Regions from separate parts of the Pseudomonas sp. gcc21 genome, predicted to be linked through region 2. Evidence: predicted binding sites of a transcription regulator. Region 2 holds the regulator's gene; each other region holds the start of a gene.
The links. Region 2 encodes sigma-54, which starts transcription at its own class of promoters, with help from an activator protein. Its sites were predicted from a motif close to ANTGGCATNNANNTTGCTNT; they were not measured.
Positions count from the first base shown of each region.

Region 1: glnA (glutamate--ammonia ligase) is a predicted target of sigma-54. The motif match lies at 3,525-3,544, and genes of this name have one in related genera.
Region 3: flhA (flagellar biosynthesis protein FlhA) is a predicted target of sigma-54. The motif match lies at 4,447-4,466, and genes of this name have one in related genera.

Region 1 covers NZ_CP051625.1:3,209,828-3,217,009, forward strand. Annotated here, with positions in the region: gene glnL (nitrogen regulation protein NR(II)) at 1-887, opposite strand, end outside; gene HG264_RS14765 (DUF4124 domain-containing protein) at 1,185-1,829, opposite strand; gene glnA (glutamate--ammonia ligase) at 2,031-3,434, opposite strand; gene thiI (tRNA uracil 4-sulfurtransferase ThiI) at 3,734-5,191, shown strand; gene typA (translational GTPase TypA) at 5,332-7,143, shown strand.
Region 2 covers NZ_CP051625.1:3,661,244-3,668,425, forward strand. Annotated here, with positions in the region: gene rapZ (RNase adapter RapZ) at 1-832, opposite strand, end outside; gene ptsN (PTS IIA-like nitrogen regulatory protein PtsN) at 839-1,297, opposite strand; gene hpf (ribosome hibernation-promoting factor, HPF/YfiA family) at 1,319-1,627, opposite strand; gene HG264_RS17045 (RNA polymerase factor sigma-54) at 1,704-3,206, opposite strand; gene lptB (LPS export ABC transporter ATP-binding protein) at 3,297-4,022, opposite strand; gene lptA (lipopolysaccharide transport periplasmic protein LptA) at 4,015-4,554, opposite strand; gene lptC (LPS export ABC transporter periplasmic protein LptC) at 4,541-5,122, opposite strand; gene HG264_RS17065 (HAD family hydrolase) at 5,119-5,655, opposite strand; gene HG264_RS17070 (KpsF/GutQ family sugar-phosphate isomerase) at 5,652-6,623, opposite strand; gene HG264_RS17075 (ATP-binding cassette domain-containing protein) at 6,875-7,182, shown strand, end outside.
Region 3 covers NZ_CP051625.1:1,587,417-1,594,598, reverse strand. Annotated here, with positions in the region: gene HG264_RS07370 (LLM class flavin-dependent oxidoreductase) at 1-233, opposite strand, end outside; gene HG264_RS07365 (EAL domain-containing protein) at 327-2,669, opposite strand; gene HG264_RS07360 (tetratricopeptide repeat protein) at 2,666-4,300, opposite strand; gene flhA (flagellar biosynthesis protein FlhA) at 4,527-6,647, shown strand; gene flhF (flagellar biosynthesis protein FlhF) at 6,679-7,182, shown strand, end outside.

The DNA of each region.
Region 1 (7,182 bases), 450 kb from region 2:
ATACCCGGCCCGTTATCAATGACTCGCAGATGGCAGACCAACCGGTGGCGCTTGTGACCGATGGTGAACTGTCGTAGCGCACGGGTCTGCACGATGATGCGGCCTCGTTCAGCCTGGCTATTTTCGGTGATCGCCTGCATCGCGTTGCGCACGATATTGAGCACTGCCTGGATAAGTTGCTCGCGATCGCCCATCAGCTCGGGAATGCTCGGATCGTAATCCCGCTGCAAATCGATCCGCCCGTGTGTTTCGGCCTGTATCAGATGGGCGACCCGCTCGGTTATCTCGTGGATATTCAGCGGTTGCAGGCTCGGCGGTCGGTAGGGGCCCAGCATGCGGTCGACCAGATTGCGCAGACGGTCAGCTTCTTCAATGATGACGTCGGTATAGTCACGCAGCGATTGGTTGGGCAGTTCCCGCGCCAGCAACTGCGCAGCGCCTCGGATGCCACCCAGAGGGTTCTTGATCTCGTGGGCGAGGCCGCGTACCAGCACTTTGGTGACTTCCTGCTTGGCGAGTTGGGCTTCTTCCTTGGTGATACGCAGCAAGCGGTCGCGCGGATGCACTTCCATCAGGATCCAGTTATGTCCGGCCGCCGCAAGCGGCGTCACCGTGTAGTCCACGACCAGACTGTTGCCGTTGTTCAGGCTGAGCTGCGCCTCACGTTTGGTGAAAGCGTGCATGTTGTCCAGCGCATCATGCAGGGAGGCCAGGGCCGAGGCGCGGTCGTGAAAGAAGTCCCCTACAGGTTGCTGCTGCAGTCGCTGACCGCTTACTTCCAGCAGCATTTCCGCAGCCGGGTTCAGATAACCCAGGCACAGCTGGTCGTCCAACAATACGACGGCGGTGGTGAGGTTCTCGAGAATCTGAATCCGGTTCGGCAGCATAGTGGTCCCCAAAGGTTTGATAAGTTAAATGCAAGAAGCGAACCAGCCGGGAGCGCTACTCACAAATGAGGGCATTAAAAGCGAGGGCGGGCCTCATTTGAGATCATTATCTTCCGCGTGGCCCATCTATGGGGCTGCTGATTTTCTAGCGGTTCGCCTGAATGGGCGAGAGCGCACCAGAACTCCGCACGTCACGCGGCTGGGTGAGGCGTGAGCCGCCGGCATTGCCGTTGAGGTGGGCACTTATGTTACCAGTGCGCACCAAAACAGTGCGCACGGTAACGGAGGGAGAGCGGATCAGTTACCAGACCGGCTGGGAGCAGGGACGTTGGGTGCGCGCGGTGCGGCGGGAGCGCGGGGCGCCTGATTGGCACTGGCGCGACCCGGCTGGTTCAACGAGGTGCGCTGGATGTGGATCTGAAGCGGCTTGCTGCGCTGGATGACTTCGCCTCGAACGTTGACGACGACAGCGGTGATCGCGTGGCTGCCCCGATCCAGCTCATTGAGCTGCAGCTGATGGGTCGCATTGCCGTTTCCGGGCACCGGTTCGCTGGCGAGGCTGCCATCCACTTCGGCACGTAGCAGGTGGTTGCCGCTGAGCGGTGGGTCGGTCTCGACAGTAAGGCTCAAGGTGCCGTCGTTGGCGCGAACAGCCTGATCGTTTCCAGGCGAGGTGATCGCCAGCCGCTGGTAAGCGATCTGGGACTGCTGTCCGGATGAACGGGAAGGGTCCCGGTCGTTTTCCTGCCATTCCATCGTCGAGGCTGGAGGTGGCTCGATGGTATTCACCGGCCCCAGGTCAATGCTGTCTGCGTCCGGGTGAGGCTGATCGGAAAAAACGCGATTGCCGTTTTCGTCAGTCCAGGAAAAGACCTGGGCTGAAAGGCTGCCCGCGTAAAGCACCAGCAAGACCATGCTGGCCAGAATCGATATGCGAACCATGCTGCTTTACTCCTGTGGATTGCCCTTGGGCGTGTCTCGGTCATGTGCCGTACAACCCGAAGGGACGGGGCCGTTTTGCAACGGCAACAGAGCTTAAGAGTTGCATCCCGCGCAGTGGCTGGCAAGTTGCTATGTCTCAGTTGCGGACAGACGAAAAAAAAGGGCGTCCCAACGGACGCCCTTCTTCTAATCAACGGTCAATCAGACGCTGTAGTACAGATCGTACTCAAGCGGGTGAACGAAGGTACGCACCTTCAGTTCTTCAGCCGATTTGAGTTCGATGAAGGCATCGATCAGCTCATCGGTGAATACGCCGCCCTTGGTCAGGTACTCGCGGTCGCTGCTGAGCGCTTCGAGTGCTTCCTTCAGGCTGCCGCATACCTGCGGGATCTGCTGTGCTTCTTCCGGAGGCAGGTCATACAGGTTCTTGTCCGCAGCGTCGCCGGGGTGGATCTTGTTCTGGATGCCATCCAGGCCGGCCATCAACAGTGCAGAGAAGGCGAGGTAGGGGTTGGCAGCCGGATCCGGGAAGCGGGCTTCGATACGGCGCGCCTTGGGGCTGGAAACATAGGGAATCCGGATCGAGGCGGAACGGTTGCGGGCCGAGTAGGCCAGCATGACCGGTGCTTCGAAGCCCGGAACCAGGCGCTTATACGAGTTGGTCGACGGGTTGGTGAAGGCATTCAGCGACTTGCCGTGCTTGATGATGCCGCCGATGAAGTACAGGGCAGTATCGGACAAACCGGAATAGCCTTCGCCTGCGAAGGTGTTCTTGCCATCCTTGGAGATGGACATGTGCACGTGCATGCCAGACCCGTTGTCGCCGTATAGCGGCTTGGGCATAAAGGTCGCTGTCTTGCCGAAAGCATCGGCCACGTTGTGCACGCAGTATTTCAGGGTTTGAACTTCGTCAGCCTTGTGCACCAGGGTGTTGAACTGTACGCCGATCTCATTCTGGCCGGCGGTGGCGACTTCGTGGTGATGTACTTCGATGACCAGGCCCATTTCCTCCATGGCGTTACACATGGCGGTACGCAGCTCGTGGTCGTGATCAACCGGCGGAACCGGGAAGTAGCCGCCTTTGGTGGCAGGGCGGTGACCCTTGTTACCGGTCTCGAAGTCCGCATCGGTGTTCCAGCCTGCCTGTTCGGAAAAGATCTTGAACATGGAGCCGGACATATCGGACTTGAATTTCACTTCGTCGAAGACGAAAAATTCAGGTTCCGGGCCAACGAAGACAGTGTCACCGATACCGGTGGATTTCAGATATTCTTCGGCGCGGCGGGCGATGCTGCGTGGATCGCGCTCGTAACCCTGCATGGTGGAAGGTTCGATGATGTCGCAGACGATGATCAGCGTCGGTTCTTCGGTAAAGGGGTCCAGAACCGAGGTTTCGTCATCGGGCATCAGGATCATGTCGGAAGCTTCGATTCCCTTCCAGCCAGCGATGGAGGAGCCGTCGAACATCTTGCCTTCTTCAAAAAAATCATCCTTGACGTCGCGGGCCGGCATTGTCACGTGGTGTTGCTTGCCCTTGGTATCAGTGAAGCGCAGGTCGACCCACTTCACGTCAAATTCCTGGATCAGTTGCATCGCTTTCGACATGGTTTCCTCCAAAGAAACATTTGCCCGGGCGGCTAGCCCGGATCTTCAAATTCGAGCGGAATTCAGTTCCCGCATCCGCTGAGGTACAGGTTAGCAAAAGCTATGCCATATCGAAGCCGCGCTGAAATGGGCACGATAGAGCTATATAGCGACTTGTGGTGCAGCAGGGCGCCGTTGCGCTGCGCAATTAGAGTGCAGTAAACCACGTTAGTGCTCAAATTTGGTGCAGATTATACAGCTCGGCCCTTCACAACCGGTATAGGCGTATAATGCTGCGCTTTGCCTGGTTGTCGCCGCTCATGAAACTGATCATCAAGTTCTTCCCAGAAATAACCATCAAGACTCGCCAGGTGCGCAAGCGCTTCGTGCATCAGCTCAAGACCAACGTGCGCGTGCTGCTCACCGCCATTGATCCGGGCGTGAAGGTGGGTGGTTCCTGGGACAGTCTCGAGGTCGTGCTCGGCGATGACCCTTCTGTGCAGCAGCGCTGCATCGAACGCCTGTGCAATACCCCGGGTATCGCCCACATACTCGAGGTGCGTGACTATCCGTTGGAGACACTCGATGAGCTGGCCGAACTGTGCGTCGCCAGTTTCGGCGATCAGGTCCGCGGGCGGACCTTTGCTGTGCGCTGCAAGCGCGTAGGCCGGCATTCGTTCAGCTCGCAGGATGTAGCTCGGCTTGTCGGGGAGCAGCTCATGGCGCGCTGCGGTGCGACAGGCGTTTCGCTCAAGGCGCCCGATGTCGAGGTCAAGCTGGATGTGCGGGATAACCGCATCTGGCTGATCCAGGCTCGTCACGAGGGGATGGGGGGGTTTCCGCTGGGCACGCTTGAGCCGGTGCTCAGCCTTTTGTCCGGCGGTTTCGACTCAACTGTCGCCAGTTACCAGATGCTGCAGCGCGGACTGCTGCCGCATTTCGTTTTTTTCAACCTCGGCGGACGCGCGCACGAGCTGGGCGTCAGACAGGTGGCTCACTACCTGTGGGAGCGGTATGCGGCGAGCCATCGCCTGCGTTTTATCAGCGTACCCTTCGAGGGGGTGGTGGCAGAGCTCCTACAGAACGTCGAGAACAGCCAGATGGGCGTTGTGCTCAAGCGCATGATGTTGCGGGCGGCAAACCGTATCGCCTGGCGCCTGGACCTGAACGCACTGGTGACCGGCGAGGCGATCTCACAGGTCGCGAGCCAGACGTTGCCCAACCTGGCGGTTATCGATCAGGTTAGTGATCTGCTGGTTCTGCGTCCTCTTATCACCAGCAGCAAGATGGATATCATTGACACCGCCCGGCGCATTGGCACCGAAGCCTTCTCCAGCAGCATGCCGGAATATTGCGGCGTCATTTCGGTCAATCCGGCGATCCGCACCTCACCTGCCAAGGTTGCCGAGGCGGAAGCCAGCTTTGATTTCGCCATTCTTGATGAAGCGGTGAAGAGCGCGCGGTATAGCGATTGCAGCGAGCTTGAGCTGGATCTCGAGGGAGCTGACGCGGTCGAACTGGTCAGCCAGGCGCTGCCGGGTCAGGTAGTCCTGGATATTCGTGCGCCGGACGAGCAGGAGCTCAATCCGCTGCAAATTCCGGGCGTTGAGGTCATGCACGTGCCGTTCTATACCCTGAACAGCCGCTTTGCCGGGCTGGACGCGTCGCGGGCTTATCTCCTGTACTGCGACAAGGGTGTCATGAGCCAGCTGCACGCTCAGTACCTGCTTGATGCGGGGCACGGCAACATCCGTGTGCTACGATTGCCCAAGGTCTGAGTCAGACTTACAGACAGTCCAGAATGGGTCTGTGACGGTGTTTCGTTCAAAAAACATACACTGTCACGGCTGTCTCTGTATAATGCCCCCCTCATTTTTATAAGCCGGCCGACAGCCGCGCATTTCCCAGGACGTCCATAGTGATCGAGAATCTCCGTAATATTGCCATTATTGCCCACGTTGACCACGGCAAGACCACACTGGTCGACAAGCTGCTGCGTCTGTCCGGCACCCTGGACCGTAAGGAGCTCGAGAACGAGCGCGTGATGGATAGCAATGACCAGGAAAAAGAGCGCGGCATCACCATTCTGGCGAAGAACACCGCTCTGAAATGGAACGGCTACGACATCAACATCGTTGATACCCCCGGCCACGCCGATTTCGGCGGCGAAGTAGAGCGCGTGATGAGCATGGTCGATTCCGTGTTGCTGGTCGTTGATGCGCAGGATGGTCCCATGCCGCAGACGCGTTTCGTTACGCAAAAAGCCTTCAAGGCGGGTCTGCGTCCTATCGTGGTCATCAACAAGATTGACCGCCCGGGTGCGCGCCCGGACTGGGTCGTTGACCAGATCTTCGATCTGTTTGATAACCTCGGCGCGACCGACGAGCAATTGGACTTCCCAATCGTGTACGCCAGCGCCCTGAACGGGATCGCCGGTCTGGACCACGAGAAGATGGACGACAACATGGACGCGCTGTTCCAGGCGATCGTCGACCATGTTCCGACGCCCGCTGTCGACGTGGATGGCCCGTTCCAGATGCAGATTTCCCAGTTGGACTACAACAGCTTCCTGGGTGTAATCGGTATCGGTCGTATCGCGCGCGGCACCGTCAAGACCAACACCCCGGTCATCGCCATCGGTCCGGATGGCAAGAAGCGCCAGGGCCGGATTCTGAAGATCATGGGCCACTCCGGCTTGCAGCGGGTTGAAGTCGATCAGGCCCAGGCCGGTGATATCGTCTGCGTCAGCGGTATGGACGAGCTGTATATCTCCGACACGCTGTGCGACATGAACAACGTTGAAGCACTACCGCCGTTGTCAGTCGACGAGCCGACCGTCTCCATGACATTCCAGGTCAACGACTCGCCGTTCTGCGGTAAGGAAGGCAAGTTCGTTACCAGCCGCAACATCAAGGAACGCCTGGAACGAGAGCTGCTGCACAACGTTGCGCTGCGCGTTGACCAGGGCGATGACGCAGACAAGTTCAAGGTCTCCGGTCGTGGCGAGCTGCACCTGTCGGTATTGATCGAAACCATGCGCCGTGAAGGTTTCGAGCTGGCCGTTGGCCGTCCTGAAGTAGTCATCAAGGAAGTCGACGGCGAGAAGCAGGAGCCGTACGAAAACGTCACCATCGATATCGAAGAAGTTCATCAGGGTCCGGTAATGGAACAGATGGGTCTGCGTAAAGGTGACCTGAGCAACATGGTTCCGGATGGCAAGGGCCGTATCCGTCTCGAGTACACCGTACCCGCACGCGGTCTGATCGGTTTCCGTAACTCGTTCCTTACCATGACGTCAGGCAGCGGTATTCTAACCTCTACCTTCAGTCACTACGGTCCGCTCAAGGGTGGCGAAGTAGGTCACCGTCAGAGCGGTGTGCTGGTCTCCATGGCCACTGGCAAGGCGCTGACCTATTCGCTGGAAACCCTGCAGAGCCGCGGCAAGCTGTTCCTTGCTCCGGGTGACGAGATCTATGAAGGTCAGCTGGCCGGCATTCACAGCCGTGACAACGATCTGGTGATCAACCCCACCAAGGGCAAGAAGCTCGACAACATGCGTGCTTCTGGCAAGGACGAAACCATTGCCTTGGTTCCGCCGATTCGCTTCACCCTCGAACAGGCACTTGAGTTCATCGATGATGACGAGCTGGTCGAGGTAACGCCGAAGTCGATTCGTCTGCGCAAGAAGATTCTCGACGAGAACCTGCGCAAGCGTGCCAGCAAGGGCTAACGTTTTACGTTGAACAAGAAACCCGCCACTCAGGCGGGT
Region 2 (7,182 bases):
TTTGCAGGTTGGGGGTATGCGCGCTCAGCTCCCGGACCAGGCGCTCGGCAATATAAACGGAGCGGTGATGCCCGCCGGTACAGCCAATGCCGACGCTCATATAGCTGCGTTCGCCGGCAGCGTAGCGGGGTAGCCACTTCGCCAGAAAATTGTAAATGTCCTGATACATCTCCTGAACTTCCTGCTCCCCTTCAAGGTAATCACAGATTTCCTTGTCCTTGCCACAAAACGGGCGTAACTCGGCTTTCCAGTAAGGGTTGGGCAGGCAGCGCACATCGAACACCAGGTCAGCATCGACCGGTACGCCACGTTTGAATCCGAACGACTGGATCAGTACCGAGGGGGCATTACCGTCGCTGCTGAGTAGACGTTGTTTAAGCAGATCGCGCAGCTGGTACAAGGTCAGATGACTGGTATCGATCTTGAGATTGGCCAGGTCGATGATCGGCTCGAGCAGGCGCAGCTCCGCCGCAATGGCTTCGCCCAAGGATTTGCTTTCATCGGTCAGCGGGTGTTTGCGGCGCGTTTCCGAGAAGCGCTTGATAAGCACTTCGTCGGTAGCCGCGAGAAACAGCACATCACAGCGAATACCGGTATCGCGTACCCTCTGTAATATCTCGGGAAAGCGCTCGAGGTCGCTCGCCAGGTTACGCGCATCAATACTGATCGCTACCTTCGGCAGATGTTGGTCGGTGTCGTTGGCCTGTCTGGCCAGTTCGGGAAGCAACCCGGCGGGCAGGTTGTCGATGCAGTAGAAACCGTTGTCTTCCAACAGATGCAGTGCGGTACTTTTGCCGGAGCCGGACCGGCCACTGACCACAACCAGGCGCATGGTTCGTTAACTCCCCTCGTCGGTGCCGACCATCACTTCATAGAGAGTCTGGGCATCGGGTGATTGGCGCAGGGCTTCTCGCAGCGCTTGCTGGTCGAGCTTCTCTGCAAGCATCTTGAGAATCTGCAAATGTTCTTCAGTCGCTTCCTGCGGCACCAGCAGCACAAATATCAGGTCGACCGGTTCGCCATCCAGGGCGTCGAAATCGATCTTGCTGTCGAGCTGTAACAGTGAGCCTATCGCTTGCGTGCATCCAGGCATGCGGCAGTGGGGAATGGCTATGCCATGTCCGAATCCGGTCGAGCCGAGTTTCTCCCGGGCAACCAGGCTTTCGAAAATCGCGTCGGGATCCAGGTTGGTGTGCTGGGAGACCAATTTGCCGATCAGCTCCAGCACACGTTTCTTGGATGCCCCCTGCACACCTGCAAAGGTGCGCTCGGGGGTCAGGATATGGTTTATTTGCATGGTCACGCGGCGTTGTTGGCCTTAGCGGTCGTTGACGCCTTGTAGGCGATTGAGGTTCTTTTCCTTGTACTTGATCAGCTGGCGATCAAGCTTGTCGATCAGCATGTCAATTGCCGCATACATGTCAGTATGTTCTGCATTGGCGACCACCTCCCCCCCGGAAACATGAAGAATGGCTTCGGCCTTCTGGCGCAGTTTTTCAACTTCAAGGATGACCTGGACGTTCGTAATCTTGTCGAAATGCCGCTCGATGCGTGCCATTTTTTCAGTGACGTAATCACGTAATCCGTCAGTGAGCTCGAGTTGGTGACCGCTGATATTGAGTTGCATACGGCTTCTCCTGATTGGCTTTATGTTACTGGGTGAACCCGATCACCCGGTGGTGCCACTTTGATTCCTTATACTGTCAAACCAGTCGCTTGCGTTCGCTCGAAGGAGCGATGTTGAGTGATTCCCGGTATTTGGCAATAGTCCGGCGGGCCACGTGAATACCCTGTTCCTCCAGTAAACCAGCGATCTTGCTATCGCTCAATGGTTTCTTCGGGTTTTCAGCCGCAACCAGTTTTCTGATCAGCGCGCGGATGGCGGTTGATGAAAACTCGCCACCTTCGCTGGTGCTTACGTGGCTCGAGAAAAAGTATTTGAGTTCGAATATTCCGCGCGGGGTGTGCATGAACTTCTGCGTGGTGACGCGCGATATTGTCGATTCATGCATGCCGACTGCCTCGGCAATGTCATGCAGCACGAGTGGCTTCATCGCCTCTTCGCCATGCTCGAGGAATCCGCGTTGATGCTCGACGATCTGCGTAGCGACCTTCATCAGCGTCTCGTTGCGGCTCTGCAGGCTCTTGATGAACCAGCGCGCCTCCTGCAGATGATTACGCAGGTAGGTGTTGTCGTTACTGCTATCGGCGCGGCGCACCATGGAGGCGTAAGTGTTATTGACCCGCACCTTGGGTACCGATTCCTGGTTCAGCTCGACCACCCAGCGGTTGCTGTCGCGGCGCACGATGACGTCCGGAATAACGTACTCGGCCTCACCGGAGGCGATTTCCGAACCGGGCCTGGGATTGAGCGTCTGAATCAGCGCAATGGCGTCGCGCAGCTGATCTTCTTTCAGCTTCGAACGGCGCATCAGTTGGGTGAAGTCGCGGCTTCCGAGCAGTTCAAGGTGATTGTCGACCACCCGCCGGGCCTGCTCGAGCATGGGGGTGTCAGCTGGTAACTGGCGTAGTTGTAGCAGCAGGCATTCGCGCAAGTCACGGGCAGCCACGCCAACCGGCTCGAACTGCTGGAGTCTGTGAAGCACCATTTCGACTTCGTCGAGATCTGCTTCCAGCTCAGGGTCGAGGGAGGAAAGGATGTCCTCCAGCGATTCCTGCAGATAGCCGTCAGCGTTGATCCCATCGATCAGCGCTACGGCGATCTGATAATCCGTTTCGGACATGGGAATCAGGTTCAGCTGCCATTCAAGGTGGCTTTGCAGGGTTTCGCCGGTGCCGGTGCGCGAGGTGAAGTCCCAGTCTTCGTCATCGTTACTGGGCAGCGAGCTGGCTGAGGTCTGATAAACGTCTTCCCATTGGGTGTCGACGGGCAGTTCGTTGGGTATCTGCTCGTTCCAGCTACCTTCTTCCTGCGCCTGGCCGTGCTGTTCGATGGCATCAAGCGCGACGGGCTCGGGCAGGGTGACCGCCGGGGCGTCATCGTGATCGGACGCGTTATTGCTGGTATCGCCAGAAAAATCGTCATCGCCATCATCCGCCATTTCAAGCAACGGATTGGCTTCGAGCGCTTCCTGAACCTCCTGCTGAAGATCCAGGCTGGAAAGTTGAAGCAAACGGATGGCCTGCTGCAGCTGAGGCGTCATGGTCAGCTGCTGCCCCATCTTGAGGACGAGCGTTGGTTTCATTTTCCGGTGAACTACCTTGTGCGCTGAATCAGAACCGTGAAAGCGCCGTGGCGCTTTGCCTTTAAGATCATGCCTGAAGCCAAGCGGCTTTTATAGACGGAAGGCGTGACCGAGGTAGACGTCCCTCACCAATTGATTGGATAGCACGGTTTCCGCATCTCCTTCGGCGATGATGTGTCCGTCGTTGACGATGTATGCCTTGTCACAAATATCCAGCGTTTCACGGACGTTGTGATCCGTGATCAGAACGCCTATGTCCTTGTCCTTGAGGTGCTGGATGATTTGCTTGATATCGTTGACCGATATCGGGTCGACCCCTGCAAACGGTTCATCAAGCAGAATGAAACGGGGCTCGGTGGCCAACGCCCGGGCAATTTCGGCTCGTCTGCGCTCACCGCCGGACAGGCTCATACCCTTGCTGTCCTTCAGGTGATGGATATGGAACTCACGCAAGAGGGCTTCCAGTTTGCCTTCGCGACCCTTGCGATTGAGGTCCTTGCGGGTCTCGAGAATTGCCATGATATTTTCGCCCACGGTCAGTTTGCGAAAGATCGACGCTTCCTGAGGCAAATAGCCGATGCCCTGGCGGGCGCGGCCATGCATGGGCAGGCCCGTTACATCTACTCCATTGATCTGGATCTTTCCTTCGTCGGCTTTCACTAGCCCAACGATCATGTAGAAGCAGGTCGTTTTGCCTGCACCGTTAGGCCCCAGCAGACCCACGACTTCGCCGCTGGTGATCGACAGGGAGACATCCCGCACCACTTTGCGCGATTTGTAGGCTTTGGCCAGATGGTGCGCCTGTAGCTTAATCATCGGTGGCCGGCTCCGGCGCGGGCTTGCGATTGCGCGGTTGAATCACCATTTCGATGCGCTCGGGCTGTTCGGCATCGCCGCCAGGACGCCCGGCATCGACTACTTCTTCCGCGACGTTGTAGGTCACGTACTCGCCTTCGAAGGTGTTGCCGTCCTGGTCGAGATGAGCATTGGTGATCAGCACCACCCGTTCCTCGGCAGCAAAGTATTCAATGGTGCGGCTGCGTGCATTGACTGGGCCTTTGCCGGGGTTGGGCGTCTGCTTGAACGTCGCGGGGTTGCCCACACTGACAATCTTGCGGACCTCGCCCTCGGCGTCAGTGGTCAGGGTTACTTCATTACCGGTCAGCCGCATGCTGCCCTGGGTCACGATGACGTCACCGGTATACACAGCGACGTTTTGCCGGTCATCGAGGTTGGCAGTATTGGCCTGAATGCGAATGGGCTGGCTGCTGTCTTCAGGTAGGGCAGCTGCCTGAAAACAGGGGCCAAGCAACAGGGCAACAAGCGCCAGGGGTTTAACGCACCTCATGTAGGCCTCTTACGTTGGACAGCAGCTGCATGCGGCCGTCTTGGAAATAGACATGCATGCCAGTGGCGGTAGTAACGCCGCTGACTGCTTCGATTCTAACGTCCTGATCGGTCTCGGCGTAATCCCTCGCAGGAAATACCGTCAGCGCCGATGTGGTCATTTGCGATATCGGCTCATCGGGTATGTCCTGTTTGAGCAATACATCGTCGTTCAGCTGAACCCGGTCACCGCCTTCGGTGATCCACCCGGTTCGTGAGGTTACTAACCAGGGCTCTTGTTCGTCTGCACGGAAATACAGGAGATTTGGCGCTTCCAGTCGGGTGCTGTCCTCGTTGGCAAGGTGCGTGGCGCGCTGGCTGGTCAGTTCATAGCGCACCGTGCCATCGGGATTGAGCATGGTGATCTGGCTGTTTTCCATGAAAAAGTCGGGTTGGTTTGGATCATCCACCAGCACCGTTTCAGTGAAGCTGCCGGGTCGAATGTTCCAGTAGCCCATCGCCAGGGCGATCGCCAGCGCCAGGCCGACGATGGCGCCTACTACCAGATAACGAGGCGGATTGAAGCTCACAGGTAAGCAGCCTGCGCGGCATCGAGCGTGCCCTGGGCGCGCATGATGAATTCGCAAAATTCGCGCGCAGCGCCCATCCCGCCGGCATTGCGCGTAACACCGTGTGCGTGCTCGCGTACGAAAGAGTCGGCGCTGGCTACCGCCATGCCGAGCCCGACCTGACGCATGACCGGCAGATCAGGAAGGTCATCACCAAGAAAGGCGATCTGCTGATATTTGAGCTGCACCTGCTGGCGCAGTTCTTCCAGGGCGTTGAGCTTGTCTTCACGCCCCTGAATAAGATACTGAATGCCGAGGTTGGCGGCGCGCTTTTGTACCAAAGGGGAGTTGCGTCCGCTGATGATTGCAGTCTCGACACCCGAGGCGATGAGCATTTTGATGCCGTGGCCATCCAGCGTGTTGAAGGATTTGAACTCGGTGCCGTCCGGCATGAAGTACAGCCGTCCATCGGTCAATACGCCGTCGACATCAAAGATCGCCAGGCGTATGGCCTGGGCCCGTTCAAACAAATGCATTTCAGGGGGCTGATTCATACGACTCCTGCACGTAACAGGTCATGCATGTTCAGAGCGCCAACCGGTTTGCCTGCCTCGTCGACGACGAACAGCCCGTTGATCTTGGCGTCCTCCATTACTTTCAGCGCCTCGGCAGCCAGCGCGCCCTGTGTCACGGTTTTGGCCCGTGGGGTCATGACGCTGGCGATACTGGCGCTGTGTATGTCCACGTTGTGATCGAGTGTGCGACGCAGATCGCCGTCGGTGAATATCCCGATCAGCGCACCACTCTCATCGGCGACGCCGGTCAGGCCGAGGCCCTTGCGGGTCATTTCCAGAAGCGCATCACGTAGGCGTGTATCCGGTGTGACCATCGGCATACGCTCACCAGCGTGCATGATGTCGTCGACCAGGAGCAACAGGCGTCGCCCAAGTGCGCCGCCGGGGTGAGAGAAGGCGAAATCTTCAGCGCTGAAGCCGCGCGCTTCAAGCATGGCAATCGCCAGCGCATCACCCATTACCAAGGCAGTGGTGGTGCTCGAGGTCGGTGCCAGATTGAGTGGACAGGCTTCCATCTCCACACCGGTATGCAGGTTGGCCACTGCGGCGCGTGCCAGTGTGGAATCTGGATTGCCGGTAATGCTGATCATGGGCACGCCGAGGCGCTTGATCAGTGGCAGCAGGGTAACCAGCTCGGCGGTGTTGCCTGAATTCGACAGAGCTATGACCACATCTTCACGGGTGATCATGCCCATGTCGCCGTGGCTGGCTTCGCCTGGGTGCACGAAAAAAGCCGGCGAGCCGGTACTGGCAAGCGTGGCGGCCATCTTTCGGCCGACGTGGCCGGATTTGCCCATGCCTGTGACGACTATGCGCGCCTTGCAGTCCAACAGAGTCTGGCAGGCGCGGCTGAAATGCTGGTCCAGTCTACCCAGCAGGCTATTTACGGCGTCGCGCTCCATGCTGATGGTGCGCTGTGCTGAGGCGATGAAGTCGAATTCGGACATATGGTTTGCGTCTTGGTGTGGTCAGGCCGCGAGTATAACGCCTTGTCTCGCCCAACTCACCCCGGCCGAAATCGGTTTCTGAATAACGCCGCGTTAACGGTTGCTAATAAGGTGACTGCGGTGCGCGCCGGAAACCAGGGGGCTGATTGACACCGTTTTCGCGCAGCTTGGGGCGAGCTGGTTGAACTGGTATATTAACGCGTTCATTTTTGCCGCACCCTCTGCGGCATCCCAGGATCAGGTTTGTTCATATGGCCGTATCGCCGGACTACATCGTTGATATGCAAAAGGTTTCCTTCTCGCGGGGAGAACGCCTGATCTTTGATAACGTCGACATTCGTATTCCCCGGGGCAAAGTCACCGGGATCATGGGGCCATCCGGTTGTGGCAAGACCACGCTGTTGCGCCTGATAGGCGCGCAGCTGCGGCCCGACAGCGGCGCGATCATGGTCAATGATCAGAATATCCCCAGGCTGGGCCGCAACGAATTATTCGAGGCGCGCCAGCAGATGGGCATGCTGTTTCAGAGCGGCGCGTTATTTACCGATCTGAGTGTGTT
Region 3 (7,182 bases), 1.9 Mb from region 2:
GATCCAATGCGTATGCGCTCGGTACCGGCTGCCAGATAACCCATGACCACTGAGGTGGCAGCACTGGCAATACCCGTCATGTTGTGGTGTTCGGCCACCCAGAAACGGTTATAGCCTTGCTGTTCTGCATATCTGGCCAACGCCAGGCTGTTGTGAAGCGCTTGCCTTGGTCCAGAACCTTCGGGAACAGGACACAGATCCAGGATCGACAACGGCACGACGGGGGAAGGCATACGCTACTCCTGCATTTCAGTGGCGCCGAGCATAGGACTGCCGGACGCTGCCATCAATGCTTGGATCCCTCTGCGGCTCAAGGTTCCGGCGCGCTAGACCAGCTCCACCTCGGTGATCAATACGCCGGCGGGCATCCCGATATAGGCGCCCTGTGCATAGTCGATTCCCAATGCCTGAACCTGCTCCAGCACTTCAGGGCTGTGCACGTATTCCGCCACGGTGTGAACGCCCATTTCCCTGGCCGACTGAACGATGCCTCGGGTGAGGGTCAGCGCATCTTCGCTGTCGTCGAGACGGCTGATCAGGCTGCCGTCAATTTTTATCAGATCGATATTCAGACGCAGCAGGTGTTCAAAGTTGGAGTAGCCCGTGCCGAAATCATCGATCGCGATGCGTGCACCCATGGCTTTCACCTTGTCGATGAACTCCCGAACCTGGCTGTAGTTTTCGATCCCCTGGGATTCCAGAATCTCAAAAATGACCCGGTTAGCCAGTTCGTTCCCGTCCAGTTGTTCGAGGATGAACGAGGTGAGCTCAGCGTCGAGCAGATCCTCACAGCACAGGTTGACCGAAAAATCGTATCGGCAGTTGGCGAAACGCTGGAAGCACTGTTCGATCATTGCCCGGGTGATGAATCGGTACAGGCGAATCTTCTTGGCAATCGGCAGGAATTGTTCAGGGCTGACCGCGTGCCCGTTGAGGTCAATCATCCGCGCGAGGCATTCAAATTTGTCGATGCGCCCGCTGCGGACATCGAGGATCGGCTGAAAGAACGGAACGATGCGGCCTTCGTCGAGAGCGTTCTTCAGGCGATTGGCCCAGATCAGGTTCTGCTCATAGCCTTCACGTACCCGGTTAGCCGGATCATAAACGAAGTGGCTGACGCGGCTGAGACGGGCCAGTTTGAGCGCCATGCTTGCAGAGGGCAGCAACTGTTCGCCGTTCATCCGTGAATTGTCAGGCTGTACCGTGCTGGCCGCGCCGATAGTAGCGTTCAGGGGGATATCATGGCCTTGCCAGGTGATATCCATCAGCGTGATGAACTTGGCCACCTCTTCCAGACGTGGCGGCAGCGAGGCGGGGGCGTGGTGCCCGGGGATAACGATCGCCATCTCATCCCCAGGCATGCTGTACAGCTGACAATTGCGCCAGGCGGCCCGGCTCGTCATGAAACGTTGCAAAGCTTCAGCCAGTTTGATGATGACGTGGTCGCCGCACTCGTGGCCGTAAAAATCATTGACCTGCTTGAACGCATCCAGATTGAGTAGCAGCAGGGCGGCTGAGTCGGTCTTGCGCAGGTCCTCAAGCAACTTTTCCCGGTTCGGCATCCTGGTCAGTGAGTCGGTATACAGATTGCTCAGCTGGCGCAGCGTGCCGGCGATGATATAGAGCACCAGCCCGGCGAGTATCAGGAAAATAATGCCGATGATCGCTGCGATACGCAGATTGCGCTCGCGCATGGGTGTCATGGCGGCATCTATTTCTGCCTTGGGCACGCCGATACCGAACACCATACCCGCGACGGTCTCCGAAAAGAACAGTGCGTAGGGTTCATCGTTCACCGTCAGCGTCATGCGCTGCATCGGAGAGGCGATCAAGGGGCTGGAAAGAATATCCGGCGGCTGGATCTTGTTGGTTTGCTTGTGTAGTTCGCTGCGTGAAATGGCGTCCATCAGCTGTTGTGCGCGGCGTACATCATCGGCGCGGGACAGGCTGGACAGGTTGCGATTGTCGGAGTCGATCAGGAAGGAGAAGGTGCCGGGTGTGACTTCCACGCGGCTGACCATGCGGATGATCTCATCTGCTCGCCAGTCGGTGGATGCCAGGCCAATGACCTGCTGCTGTTCATCGCGTATCGGCGTGCTGAGGCTGACTACAACCTTGTCCGTGCTTGAGTGGTAATAGGCGGGGCTCCAGTAGAATCGAGTTCCCATATCCCAGATACGCTCATTGGGAGGCTCGATCTGCGCATACCAGTCGCGCTCGGCATAGTTGATATCATCGCTTACCACTTCCAGCTGATCCCCGACCTTAAAACCGTAAACGGCGAAAGGCCCCGGCTGGTAGGCGTCAGGAGCAAACCAGATTCCGCCACCGCTCACGCCCTCGACATCATTCAGCGTCTGCGCCAGGGCTTCTTCCAATTCCTGCTTGTTATGCCGGCCGGTCAGGGATTGCTGTTTGCCGAAAAGCTGCCCCATGCGCGCCAGCTCGCGGGTGTTCTGCTCCATCAACCGGTGATGTGCATTGATACGGTCCAGATTGGCATGGAAGGTGTCAGCGATCTGATGCTGGCGCAGTTGCGACATGGTTTTCTGGGCAAAGTCCAGGTTGAGGCTGGACATGAGCCACATGCCGATGATGAAAAGGCCGACCAAAAGCCCGAGAACTATCATGATGGACCGTTTGACCGGAGTCATTCCTTCGACTCTCACGAACGTCTGCCTCGCATGTCCGACTGGACTCGTTGTTGCCCGAGCTGGAGTTGCTCGGGTGTCAGGGATCTGGCGATCCGCTCAAGGTGGGACCGCGCGCGGGTTTCGCCATTGAGCAGGGCTTTGCTGAGCCAGACGTACGCTTCAAGCGCTTCCTGGCCGTCAGGGGTACCCTGGGCGTAGCTCAGACCGAGTGTGTACTGTGCCTCGGCAGATTGTTGGGCAGCGGCTCGCTTGAGCCACTCTCTGGATTTGCTGGCATTGGGTTGTGCACCGGAGCTGTACTGCTCGGCCAGGGCCAGCTGGGCTGCCAGATGGTTCTGCGCTGCAGCTTGCTCAAGGTGTTGTAGTGCCCTGGCCTGGTCAGGTTCCGTGCCCTTGCCTTGTAGGTAAGCCTGGCCGGCGCGGAAACGCGCTTCGGCCAGGCCCTGGCTTGCGGCCTGTTCAACCAGCTCAAGCGCGCGCGCCTCGTCGCGTACCGCGCCTTCACCCTTGGTATAAAGATCAGCCAGCAATAGCTGGCCGGGACCATACCCCTGCTCGGCGGACAACTTTGACCAATGAACAGCAGCATCGGCTTCATTACTGATACGTGCCAGCGAGGCGATATGATGCTGCGACTTGGCATCGCCGGCACGGGCAGCCGACAGGCAGGCGCCGTGCGCCTCCTGATAGTTACGGATGGCGAACAGCAGGTAGCAGTTATTGGCGTGTTTGCGGCTATCCTTGTCGAGCGTAGAGCCGGGTTTGGATGTTGACGCGGGCTTTGCGGCGGGCGCTGCGGTGGTGGCTGGTGCAGGTGCTGGCGCGGGCTGAGTGGCAGCTGCCACCTGCGGCCTGGATGCAGCGGATTCAGCCCCGGCCTGTTTGCGTTCCGTTTCAGATGTGGCAGATGGCGGTGCTTCGGCGGCGCGCGCTACCGTTTCAGTGGTGCTTGTAGAGGCTGTACGTGTTTCGGCAATAGGGGCGCGCGCAGCGGCCGAATTGTCGGATGCCCCGGCGGGTTGCTCGGTGGCCTTGCTGACCTGCATGCCGGCCTCGTTGACGGGCGGCTTGGCTGCGGCTCGACTGCTCGAACCGTCCCTGGCGTCAGGCTGTTTTGCTTCCGGCTGCGGATCCGTCACTTTGGATATTGCCGAAACGAGACCGACCATAAAAGGCGGGAACGGGCTATAGGACTGGGCCGGACTGTACTTGGCGAGGGCTTTATTTACGCGCCGCTCGAACGCGTTGACCTGGGCGTAGCAGGAGTGGCTGTATAGCTCCTTCAGCTGGGCCAGGTTTTCGACAGTAGGAGCCATATCGGCGTAGCGTTCACCGACCTCGTCACAACGCTTGTCCCGTTCCCTGGCGACGCGTTGGCGGTGCGGAATATATCGAAGATCAATAGGACGTTCCGCCAGATAATCCGTAAGCGGATCGATCCTTGGCTGAGCCAGCAGTTTGTCTACTTCCTGCGTACGAGCCTCTTCCGAGGCGTTCATTCCATCGATGAAGTCCGTCAGGTTCTGTTTCTGTTCTGCAATAACTTCGGCCGGCTTGGACAACGGTGTCTGTTGCCCGGGCGTGGTTACGCAGCCTGCAACGCTCAGCGTCACGCAGGCGAGTACTGTTTTGGGTATTAAGCGCATCTACTTTCTCTATTCCAGTCGGCGTATGCCGTTTTGGTCGCTACCTTGCCGAGAATGTGATTTTGATGTCATGAGCCAACATTATCACTGCTAGGACGCGGTTTTAGTCGGTTGGTTCATATTCCGTAAGCTCGACACTGTTCTCAACTGGAACGCTTCTTGCGTAAGGGTCTGTCACACCCTTTTCAGCGTCAATTAATTGTTCAGGAAGCGCTAGCGCATGGCAGTGGATCGTTCCCAGATGATGAGCAACATGCGAACCGGATTGGCTGGGCTGCGCCATGGCAGCCTCGGCGTGCCAATCCTGTTGCTGGTCATGCTCGGCATGATGATGCTGCCGGTGCCGCCGTTTCTTCTGGACGTGTTTTTTACCTTCAACATCGCGCTGTCGCTGGTGGTGTTGCTGGTCTGCGCCTATGCGCTTCGCCCGTTGGACTTTGCCGTCTTCCCGACCATTCTGCTGGTCTCCACGCTTTTGCGCCTGGCGCTGAACGTAGCCTCGACCCGGGTTGTACTTCTCTACGGACACGAAGGTGGAGATGCAGCGGGCAAGGTGATTCAGGCCTTCGGCGAAGTAGTGATCGGTGGTAACTATGTGGTTGGTCTGGTGGTTTTCGCCATCCTGATGATTATCAACTTCGTGGTCGTCACCAAAGGCGCTGGTCGCATTTCGGAGGTGAGCGCACGCTTTACCCTGGATGCCATGCCGGGCAAGCAAATGGCCATCGATGCGGACTTGAATGCCGGCATCATCGATCAGGAGCAGGCCAAGCTACGCCGCAGTGAAGTAGCCCAGGAAGCTGACTTCTACGGCTCGATGGATGGTGCCAGCAAATTTGTCCGTGGCGACGCCGTAGCCGGTTTGATGATTCTGTTCATCAACGTCATCGGCGGGTTGGCCATCGGCATGGCCCAGCACGGATTGTCGTTCGCTGACGCTGGGCGCATCTACGTGCTTCTGACCATCGGTGATGGCCTGGTTGCGCAGATTCCTTCGCTGTTGCTGTCCACTGCCGCGGCAATCATGGTGACCCGCGTTTCGACTTCAGAGGACATGGGCGCGCAGGTGCAGCGTCAAATGTTTGCCTCGCCCAAGGCGCTGGGGATTGCCGCAGCGATTCTGGTGCTCATGGGCTTGATCCCAGGCATGCCGCATGTGTCCTTTCTGAGTCTGGGCGCGCTGGCTGCTGCCGGTGCGTACTGGATTGCGCAGAAGCAGAAAGCCAAGCTTGAAGAGGTTGCCGAAACAGAGCGCAAGGAATCCCAGGTGCCGGCAACGCAGCGCCCTGAGACCCGCGAACTCGGCTGGGAAGACGTGACGCCGGTTGACATGGTCGGTCTTGAGGTCGGCTATCGCCTTATTCCGCTGGTGGACCGCAACCAGGGTGGGCAGTTGCTGGCGCGCATCAAGGGTGTACGCAAGAAGCTGTCGCAGGATCTGGGTTTCCTCATGCCCTCGGTACACATCCGAGACAACCTCGATCTCGCTCCGAATGCCTACCGCGTGACGCTGATGGGCGTCGGGGTGGCAGAAGCCGAGGTCTATCCGGACAAGGAGCTGGCGATCAATCCGGGTCAGGTATTCGGTGAGATCAAGGGGATCGCGGGCAAGGATCCGGCCTTTGGCCTGGAGGCGGTGTGGATTGAGGTCATGCAGCGCGATCAGGCCCAGTCACTGGGGTACACGGTGGTCGATGCCAGCACCGTGGTTGCTACCCACCTTAACCAGATCCTGCACAAGCATGCCCACGAGATGATTGGTCACGAAGAGGTTCAGCAACTGCTGCAGGTGCTGGCCAAGGCTTCGCCGAAGCTGGCCGAAGAGCTGGTGCCCGGGATGATCTCGCTGTCTGGTCTGCTCAAGGTGCTGCAGGGTCTGCTGGAAGAACAGGTGCCGGTACGTGACATCCGGACCATCGCTGAAGCCATCGCCAACCAGTCGGGGCGGAGTCAAGATACTGGCGCCCTGATCGGCGCTGTGCGGGTCGCATTATCCCGCTCCATCGTGCAAAGCATTGTAGGGCTTGACGCCGAGCTCCCTGTGATCACGCTTGAGCCCAGGTTGGAACAGATATTGCTACAGAGTGTTCAGAAGGCGGGGCAAGGCGCGGAAGAAGGCGTCATGCTCGAGCCGGGCATGGCCGAGAAGCTGCAGCGGTCACTGGCAGATGCGGTACAGCGGCAGGAGGTTCAGGGCAAGCCAGCCATCGTTCTGGTAGCCGGACCGATCCGCGGGATGATGGCCAAGTTCGTTCGCTATGCGGCGCCAGCGGCCAATGTACTGTCCTACCAGGAAATACCGGACAGCAAGCAGGTCACCATCGTTGCGACGGTGGGCCAACAATGAATAGTCAGTACCAGGACAGGTGAGGTCAGCCATGAAAGTAAAACGTTTCTTTGCCGCTGATATGCGTCAGGCGATGAAGTTGGTGCGCGACGAAATGGGCGCGGACGCCTCCATCATCGCTAACCGCCGGGTCGCCGGCGGCGTGGAACTGACAGCGGCGCTGGACTATGAGGCGCCTCGCGTGACCCCACCCACACCTGGCCTGGATCAGGAACTGAAGAAAACCCAGGAGCGCATCGTCAAGGCGCGTGCCCAGCTGGCCGAAGGCGGGCAGTCTGCAGACGGCCCCCAGGTCAACCGCCAGTTATTCGGCGAAGCCATGCGTCAGGCTGTTGAGCAGGGCTCGCCCGTTGCGCAGCAGCTGCTGGCACGGCTGCAGAACGAACACGCCGCTGAGGCCCCACCGCAAGCCCGTGTGAGCACAGCTCCACAAGCAGAGGTTGGGGAAAGCGGTATCGGTGCAATGCGCGCCGAACTGGCAGGCCTGCGTGAAATGCTCGAGACCCAGCTGGGCAACATGGCCTGGGGGCAGATC